2 regions of the Brevibacillus parabrevis genome follow, and region 1 is predicted to be linked to the other one. Evidence: a T-box and tRNA genes for the amino acid it is inferred to sense, from the RefSeq annotation. Region 1 holds a T-box; the other holds one or more tRNA genes.
What was found. A T-box is a leader RNA that pairs with one kind of tRNA and senses whether it is charged. The one in region 1 lies ahead of IRJ17_RS23390 (valine--tRNA ligase), so its partner is inferred to be a tRNA-Val.
Positions count from the first base shown of each region.

Region 2: it encodes a tRNA-Val, which carries the amino acid that the T-box ahead of IRJ17_RS23390 (valine--tRNA ligase) is inferred to sense. The anticodon was not compared.

Region 1 covers NZ_CP064090.1:5,074,272-5,078,531, forward strand. The annotation lists gene IRJ17_RS23390 (valine--tRNA ligase) at 1-1,739, opposite strand, end outside; T-box leader at 1,780-2,026, opposite strand; gene IRJ17_RS23395 (STAS domain-containing protein) at 2,060-2,410, opposite strand; gene IRJ17_RS23400 (ATP-binding protein) at 2,516-3,760, opposite strand; gene IRJ17_RS23405 (PP2C family protein-serine/threonine phosphatase) at 3,776-4,260, opposite strand, start outside.
Region 2 covers NZ_CP064090.1:2,994,489-2,998,748, forward strand. The annotation lists gene thiM (hydroxyethylthiazole kinase) at 1-307, shown strand, start outside; gene IRJ17_RS14290 (phospholipase A2 family protein) at 829-1,113, opposite strand; tRNA gene IRJ17_RS14295 (tRNA-Ser) at 1,278-1,370, shown strand; tRNA gene IRJ17_RS14300 (tRNA-Glu) at 1,375-1,448, shown strand; tRNA gene IRJ17_RS14305 (tRNA-Val) at 1,499-1,574, shown strand; tRNA gene IRJ17_RS14310 (tRNA-Leu) at 1,584-1,667, shown strand; gene IRJ17_RS14315 (FecCD family ABC transporter permease) at 1,833-2,837, opposite strand; gene IRJ17_RS14320 (FecCD family ABC transporter permease) at 2,834-3,829, opposite strand; gene IRJ17_RS14325 (AraC family transcriptional regulator) at 3,919-4,260, opposite strand, start outside.

The DNA of each region.
Region 1 (4,260 bases):
GCCTCCACCTTTTCCCAGTAAAAGCGTTGGTCGTTCCCTGGCGAGTTTCCTGTTGCCAGTGTGAAACGCAGAGCGTCCGCGCCGTATTTTTCGATCACTTCCATCGGATCGACACCGTTTCCGAGCGACTTGGACATTTTGCGGCCTTCGGAGTCGCGGATAATGCCGTGAATCAGCACGGATTCAAACGGACTTTTTCCGGTAAATTCAAGACCGGAGAACATCATGCGCGCTACCCAGAAGAAAATGATGTCATATCCGGTAACCAGTACATTGGTCGGGTAGAAATACTTCATGTCCTCGGATTCTTCCGGCCAGCCGAGCGTGGAGAACGGCCACAGACCAGACGAGAACCACGTATCGAGAACGTCGTTGTCTTGCTCCAGCTTGTGGCTGTGGCAGCTCGGACATTCGCTTACATCGTCACGAGATACGACGGTTTCCCCGCAATCTGCGCAATACCAGGCAGGAATGCGGTGACCCCACCAGAGCTGGCGGGAAATGCACCAGTCGCGAATGTTTTCGATCCAGCGCAAGTAGTTCGTTTTGAAGCGCTCCGGAACGAACTTGACGCTTTCTTCGCTGTTGGAGTTGGCAAGCGCCAGGTCAGCCAATGGCTGCATTTTTACAAACCACTGGGTAGACAGGTACGGTTCCACGACAGCATCGCTGCGCTCACTGTGACCTACCTGGTGAATGTGCTCCTCTACCTTGAACATTACGCCTTGCTCTGTCAAATCTTTAATGATTTGCTTGCGGCACGCAAAACGGTCCAGACCTTTGTAAATGCCTGCCTGTTCGTTCATCGTTCCGGTTTCGTCCATGACGACGATTTGCGGCAACTGATGGCGAAGTCCCAGTTCAAAGTCGTTCGGATCGTGCGCAGGCGTGATTTTTACCGCGCCGGAACCGAACTCGGGATCGACATACGTGTCTGCTACGATCGGGATTTCCCGGCCGACAATCGGCAAAATGACCATTTTTCCGATCAAATGCTTGTAGCGCTCGTCTTCCGGATGGACAGCGACTGCCGTATCACCGAGCATCGTTTCCGGACGGGTAGTTGCTACTTCGATGTAGCCAGTACCGTCAGCCAGCGGATAACGCATGTGGTGAAGCGCGCCTTTTACTTCTTTGTAAATAACTTCGATATCGGACAGAGCCGTACGGGCAGCCGGGTCCCAGTTGATGATGCGGTTGCCGCGGTAGATCAGCCCTTTTTCGTACAGGCGGACGAATACTTCGCGCACCGCTTTGGACAAGCCTTCATCCATCGTGAAACGCTCGCGGGAGTAATCCAGGGCAAGACCGAGCTTTTCCCACTGCTCGCGAATGTGCGAAGCGTAAATATGCTTCCATTCCCATACTTTTTCGATGAACTTGTCACGGCCGAGGTCGTGGCGGGAGATTCCTTCTTCGCGCAAAGTCGCTTCTACACGGGCTTGTGTGGCGATCCCTGCGTGGTCCATCCCTGGCAAGAACAGCGTGCTGTACCCTTGCATCCGTTTGGCGCGCGTGATGATATCTTGAAGCGTCGTATCAAGCGCGTGGCCCAAATGCAGCTTGCCTGTTACGTTCGGAGGCGGGATGACGATTGTGAACGGACGCTTCGCCGGGTCGCGTTCCGCCTTGAAAAACTGCTTTTCGATCCAGTACGGATACCATTTGCTCTCTGCTGCCTTCGGGTCGTAGTTCTTCGGCAGCAATTGGTCGATGTCGGTTGTTGGCTGATTTGACATAGTTAGGTCCTCCTCTAGAAAAAATAAAAAAACCCTTCATCCAAAGGACGAAAGGATTTCATTTCGCGGTACCACCTTTGTTAACAGACGACAGGCAAAACTGCCCATCGCAAGTTCCCTCAAACAAGATAACGGCTGCGAACCGCTTTCGGCTAGACACATCGTGTTCACCAAAAACAACTCCCGGGCGACCTTCAGTCCATTGTCTCCTTAGAGAATCTTCCAGCAACTGATTCTCCTCTCTGTAAAAGGGCTCCTGACCTACTCTTCCCGATCATCATTGATACGATATGTAGTTGTGGGATCATTGCCTTTGCTTATTATATACAATCACGCTGTTTGGCGTCAAACCCGGTTTCGCCTACTTTTCCGACCGTAATGCCCAGCGCCTCGGTAAAGCCCAGTACACTTAAAATGTCCAAAATTTCTTCCCGGACATTGACAATCTCTACCTGTTTGCCAGAGGCAAGCAATTCTTTCGTTGTGAAATACAGACTGCCAATACCGGAAGAATCTACAAAGGATACACCATGAAAATCGACAGTCACGGAATGGTTTCGCCCTCCGTATTGCTGGAGCAGTTCACCCACTCGATCTCCCACCGCCATGTCCAGCTCTCCAGCGAAAAACAGCGTCGCCTGTCCGTTCGTCTCTGTTGCTCGGTAGTCCATGCTCAAACTCCTCTCAATAGGTATCGGTACACCTGATTCTTTTCTCTCTCTCATGTTACCCGGTTCACTCCACTTGCAAACATTTGGTATTTTCCCCAATGTTCATCAGCTTGGCAACGCACTCTCCAAAATAAGCTTGGTCCCTTGTGCTGTGCTGCTCAAATAAATACGATCGCAGTATTGCAGCATGACATGAAAGCCCGCACCGAGGGAATTTCGCGTCGAAAATCCTTGCTGCAGCGTCGCTCGCGGCAAGTCCTCCAGCAAAATCCCCTGCCCCTGGTCGTGAATGACAACCCGGCAAAGTCCCAGATCGTTTGCTATGTACAAAGTAATCGTTCCACCGCTTCCATGCTTGAGTGTATTCGAAGCCGCTTCGTTAACCGCCACCAAAAATTGCAGCAATCGGTTGGCAACAAGCCCCAACGGCTCAAGAGCACGCTTGAACGCTCGCCTGAGCAAAGCCAGATCGCCTGGCTCCTTGATGTCCATCGCCAGCGATTTCCGGCCCTCCCGCAGCAAAAAAAACAGCTCTTCGTCGCTTAGCAGCAGCAGCTTTCCGGCGGTAACCACCCCTAAAATATCGCGGTAAATCTCCCATTCGCGCCGCTTTCTCATCCGTTCTTCCGCGATAGCTGCCGTGACATCGATCAGGGCAATCCCACAGGTACGGTCCGGGAGATCGGAAACATACATCTCGAATACTTTTTTCCCGTCGCCGCTGACGATCTGCTCCCGCAGCGATTCGCCTGCGCCACGAACAGCCGCTTCGTTGATCAGACGCTGCATCTGTGTCTCGACATCCGGATCTGCCCGACTCGATCCAAGCGGGCGGATGTTTCCGTCATCAAAAAGGTAGAGGAAGATCGATTCGATTTGCCGCAGGATCGACAGCTTTTGCAGCTCCTGTTTAATCAGCCGTCCTCGCTCGTCGTCGCGATCTTTCCAATTAGTTAATACGTCTGTAGGGTCCAATTCGCCACGCAAATGCCAGGTGTGAAATTCTTCCAGAAGCAATCGCTCCAGAACTTCTTCTTTGCGCAAAACCTTCTCGATATCAACGACATAGTAAGGAACACCGTTGATTCCCTGCAGCCCGCTGCCGATAATGCGAAAATCGAAAGCGAGCTCGACCTCCATGCGTCCATGCAATTGTTTGGACGGACTAAGCAGGCCGATAGCTGTCCGGCTGACTGCTATCAATTGCGCTTGACTTGTTTCCATTGTCGCAAGCTCCGTCACTTTTACCTTGCGCGGCGGCAACACTTTTTGGGCGGACCCGCCAGAACGGAGCTCCAGAAGACAGTTGCGACAAGAGGGATTGTCCGGACACTGTTCACACAGAATCACCGTTCATCCTCCTATTCACGGGCGCTTCAGCTCGGGTACTCCCAACAGTACAGGAGTTTCCTTTCCTCTATGTCCAGCAGAAGAGCCGGACTGAAACTGCAAAATCAAAACGGATATGTCATCGGTTTGCTGGCCTTGGCGCATCATCGCCCACAGGTACGATTCCACACGCTCAATCGTCTCTTCACTGCCCGGCTCGTGCTCGTCCAAAAGAACAGCAAGTTCTTCGAGCAAACCGTGAGAGCTTCGCAGCACATCTTTTCTTCCCGTATCCAATAATCCATCTGTGTATAGTAGTAGTATACCCTCTTCTTTCAAGGGTACTTCCTCAAGCTGATAGGTGCTATCCGCCAAAAGCCCTAGTCCTACGCCCCCGTTGCAGCGCAGAACCGCTTTTTTCGTCGCCGACAAATAGAGCGGCTGCGGATGGCCTGCCCTGGCAAGCAAAATTTTGTGCTGGACAGAGTCGTAGACGGCGACCAGCATGGTAATGTACGAGC
Region 2 (4,260 bases), 2.1 Mb from region 1:
GGTGGATGTCATTTCAGATGGCAGTACGGTGTACGCCATCGACAACGGCCATCCGATCTTGACCAAAGTGACGGGAACAGGCTGCCTGCTGACTTCCGTCATGGGGGCTTTTGCCGCTGTTGCCGAAAACACGTTGGCCGCGGGGGCTGCTGCGCTCGTCGCATACGGTGTGGCTGCGCAAAAAGCAGCGGAAAAATCGGCGACAGACGGTCCGGGCAGCTTCCAGATTCAGTTTTTGGATGCGCTGTCCTCCGTATCGGCCGACGATATCCATCGGCTGGGCAAGATCGAACAGCATAAGCTGTAAGAACCGAAAGCAGACTCGTCGCTGTTCGGAAGCCGAGAAGCCGGATTTTGGCAGCAAGTTGCCTTGGGTGGGGCGGGAAGAGCAGCTTCTTCCCGTCTCACCGCTTGGGCATGTGCTTTTGGGCATGAAAAAATCCCCTGTTTTCCAGGGGACGAAAATGATCGCGACTGTATGGCTATGATTAGGCTAGATAAGTTAGGGCGTAGCTGTAATTTCGCAGCGTATAGCATAAGAGCTTCTTTTGGTGCTCCGAGAGCGCTAGGAATACAAATTCTACTTGATCATTTTCAAACTTGCGGACGTAAAAGCAGGAAATCCCATGGCAGATCACTTCTCTTTTAAGCGACAGTGCAGCACGGGCGTCGGTGCATATGTGTACTTCCACGGCGTGTAACCTCCTTGGACATTCAATAGAGTACCAAAAAAAGCCAAGGAAAATCACGGGAAATATGGCGGAATTATGTCCAAGTAGTTACCGTTTTTTGTATAAAGAATGATAAGAATGACAATTCGTAAAAAGGCTACTTCATGTCGTCAGGAATACACTTCGATCGGGAAAAATAGGCGGAAATCATCGCAGCCATCCTGCCTTTTTCCGTGCTCATATCGATCTTGTCCTGCAAACAGCGCAGCAGCTCCTGATCGCAGCTGCACGAAAAGTAGCCGCGCTTCTGGTAGCAGTAGTCATGTTTTTTGCAGCAACGGTCGATATCGTCGATAGGTGCGCCTGGTCCAGAGCAGCCTGGCCCGCACCAATTTCCGTACAAACAAGGGATACGTCTTGCCCGCCGTCGTCTTCTGCCCACCTGTCATCACTCCGCAACATAGATGATTACTGGTAGCATATTGGCGGAGGGAGAAACTTGCTTTAGGCAATTCCCACAAATTTTAAAATATATCTTGTAATCGTTTGCTAGATATGATAGATTAATTCTTGCCTGAGCTGTACAGCTCGGCAAGTGATACAGATGGATGGATGTCCGAGCGGCCGAAGGAGCACGATTGGAAATCGTGTAGGCGGGGTCGACCCGTCTCGTGGGTTCAAATCCCACTCCATCCGCCATCTTGGCCCGTTGGTGAAGCGGTTTAACACAGCAGCCTTTCACGCTGTCATACAGGGGTTCGAATCCCCTACGGGTCACCTGGAAGCCCAACAACTTGTTGGGGCCCCGGCGAAAGTCGGGGTATTGTGGAGGCTTAGCTCAGCTGGGAGAGCATCTGCCTTACAAGCAGAGGGTCGGCGGTTCGATCCCGTCAGCCTCCACCATTTTCATACGCGGTCGTGGCGGAATTGGCAGACGCGCTAGATTCAGGTTCTAGTGGTGGCAACACCGTGGAGGTTCAAGTCCTCTCGACCGCATCGCTTTATCAATGAAAGGTTCTTGTTCTGCTGTTTCTGGCAGAGCAGGAGCCTTTTTGCTATTTCCAAATCATGTACAAGCATTTGGCCTTGCAAAACAAAAATCCCATCCATACAGAAAAAGGAGTCGGGGGTCAGCCTCCGACTCCTTTTCGCTTCTGCCGATTATGACCCTGGCCGTTTGCGCCTGAACAAGAGATACAGGAAGAACGGAGCGCCCACTCCGGCGGTAAATACGCCCGCAGGAATATCGAGCGGCAAGAACAGCATTCGTCCCGCCAGATCGGCAAGCAGCAGCACGATTGCGCCGATGAGCGCTGCCGTCGGGATGACGATTCCGTAGCGATTGCCGACGAGCTTTCTCGCCATATGCGGGGCAAGCAGGCCGATGAAGGAGATCGTTCCGGCGATGCCGACCGCTACCCCGGCGAGGGCGACGCTGAGTAGCATCGCGACCATTCGGCTCATCTGAAGTCTGCTGCCGAGACCGATCGCTGTTTCTTCGCCGAGCGCCTGAATGTCCAGCTCTTTGGCATACAAGAGCGACAGCGGGATCAAAGCGACGATCCACGGCCAGATGGCCTTGATATAGCTCCAGTTCGTCCCGTACAAGCTGCCCGTCATCCAGTTCAGCACCTGGGCGGCGAGATAGGCGGGGCCGCTCAGCAGCAAAAACATCGTCAAGGCGCTCATCGCCGTCGAGATGCCGATACCGATTAGCACGAGCCGGGACGGAGTGACTCCCTTTTTCCAGGCGAACGAGTAGTTGACCGAAGCAGCGGCGAATGCCCCTGCGATCGCGATGATCGGCACGTAATGAATACTGTAGCTGGTAAAGGCGGTCATAAAAGCGACCACCGCTACCGAAGCGCCGCCCGTAACGCCGAGCAGGTCCGGAGAAGCGAGCGGATTGCGGATCACTCCTTGCAGCAGGCTGCCGGAAACAGCCAATGCCGCGCCGATCAGGAGCGCCGCTACGATGCGTGGCAAACGAAACTGTGTAATAATCAGATCGCTTCCTTCGCTGTTCATGCCGACAAGCGACAGGACCACGTCCCGAATCGGAATGGATACACTGCCGAGCGACAGACAGAAGACGGCGAGGATCAAAGCCGCAACGGCAAGCGAGCTTACGATCGTCGCATTTTTCCATGTCGGACGTCTCTTCATGACTTCCTCCTTCTCGCCACGAAGATCAGGAACGGAACGCCGATCAGCGCCGTCGCCACGCCGACCGGGACTTCTTTCGGCATAAGGACGAAGCGCGCGGCGAGGTCAGCCGCTACCAGCAAAATCGCTCCGGTCAAGGCGCTGTAAGGAAGCAGCCAGCGGTGATCGCTGCCTACTGCGTATCGGCACAGATGCGGCACGATGAGTCCGACGAAGGCGATCGGTCCCGCCGCCGCTACGGAGCTGCCAGCCAGAAGGACGACTGCGAGCGCGGAGGCGGCCCGGATCAGTGTCAGCCGCTGACCGAGCGACTTGGCGTTGTCGTCGCCTAGCGCCAGCACATTGAGGGAGCCTGCGATCAGCATTGCGAGGAGCCAGCCGACGCACAAGTACGGCAGGACGAACAGCAGATGGCCCAGCTCTCGACCCGATACAGAGCCGATCATCCAGAGCAGCGCCGTTTCCAGCGAATGCTTGTGAATGAGCATAATCCCTGAGGTGACCGAGGACGCGAAGGCAGCAACAGCCGCCCCGGCCAGCGTCAGCTTGATCGGCTCGAAACCGCCGCCCCCCTGCATGCTCAGCGTGTATACGAACAAGGAAGTTATCGCCGCTCCGCCGAGCGCGATCCAGATCATGCTGCTCATCGGCAGCGACGATCCGGTTAAGGCAAGTCCGATAACGATAAACAGAACGGCACCGGAATTGATCCCGAGCAGAGAAGGCGAGGCTATCGGGTTTTTCGTCAGCACCTGCATGATCGCTCCGGCAACGGCCAAGCTCGCTCCGACGGCGGCGGCGATCAGCGCCCGGGGAACACGCGTAGTCGTCACGATCAGATGCTCGTTGGAGCCGTCAAACTGTGTATAGGCGAGCCAGATGTCGCGGAGGCCGAATTGTTGCAGCCCGAACAGGACGCTGGCCAGCATCCCGAGCAGAAGGATCGCACACCCGACGGCAAGCCCGATCCATTTTCGCTTGCGACTTTGCATCACTATCCCATTGTCCTTCACCTCTTTTCGTGTTCTGAACAAGAAAAAAACCGGCGTCAGCTTCAAGCCGACGCCAGCCAGCGTTTATGTTACTTCACTTCGAAATAAGCGGCCAACTCATCGAGCAGCAAGTTCGCCGCCTTGTAGCCGCCTGCCGAGTTCCAGATCGCCTCGTCTACCTGGATCACCTTGTTCGCTTTGGCAACGTTCAAGTTTTTGAACAGCGGGTCGTTTTTCCATTCCTCCACAACCTTCGCCGCATCGTTTTTCCCGGCTTGTTCCGACACGAAGTAAAACATGACGTCTCCGTCCATGCTCGGGATCGTTTCCTTCGTCATCACTTCGATAAACGAATCTTTGTCCTGAGCGGGCGGGCGAGCGATGCCGAGTTGATCGAGCAGCACCCCGGAGAATGTCTGCTTCTGGTAAAT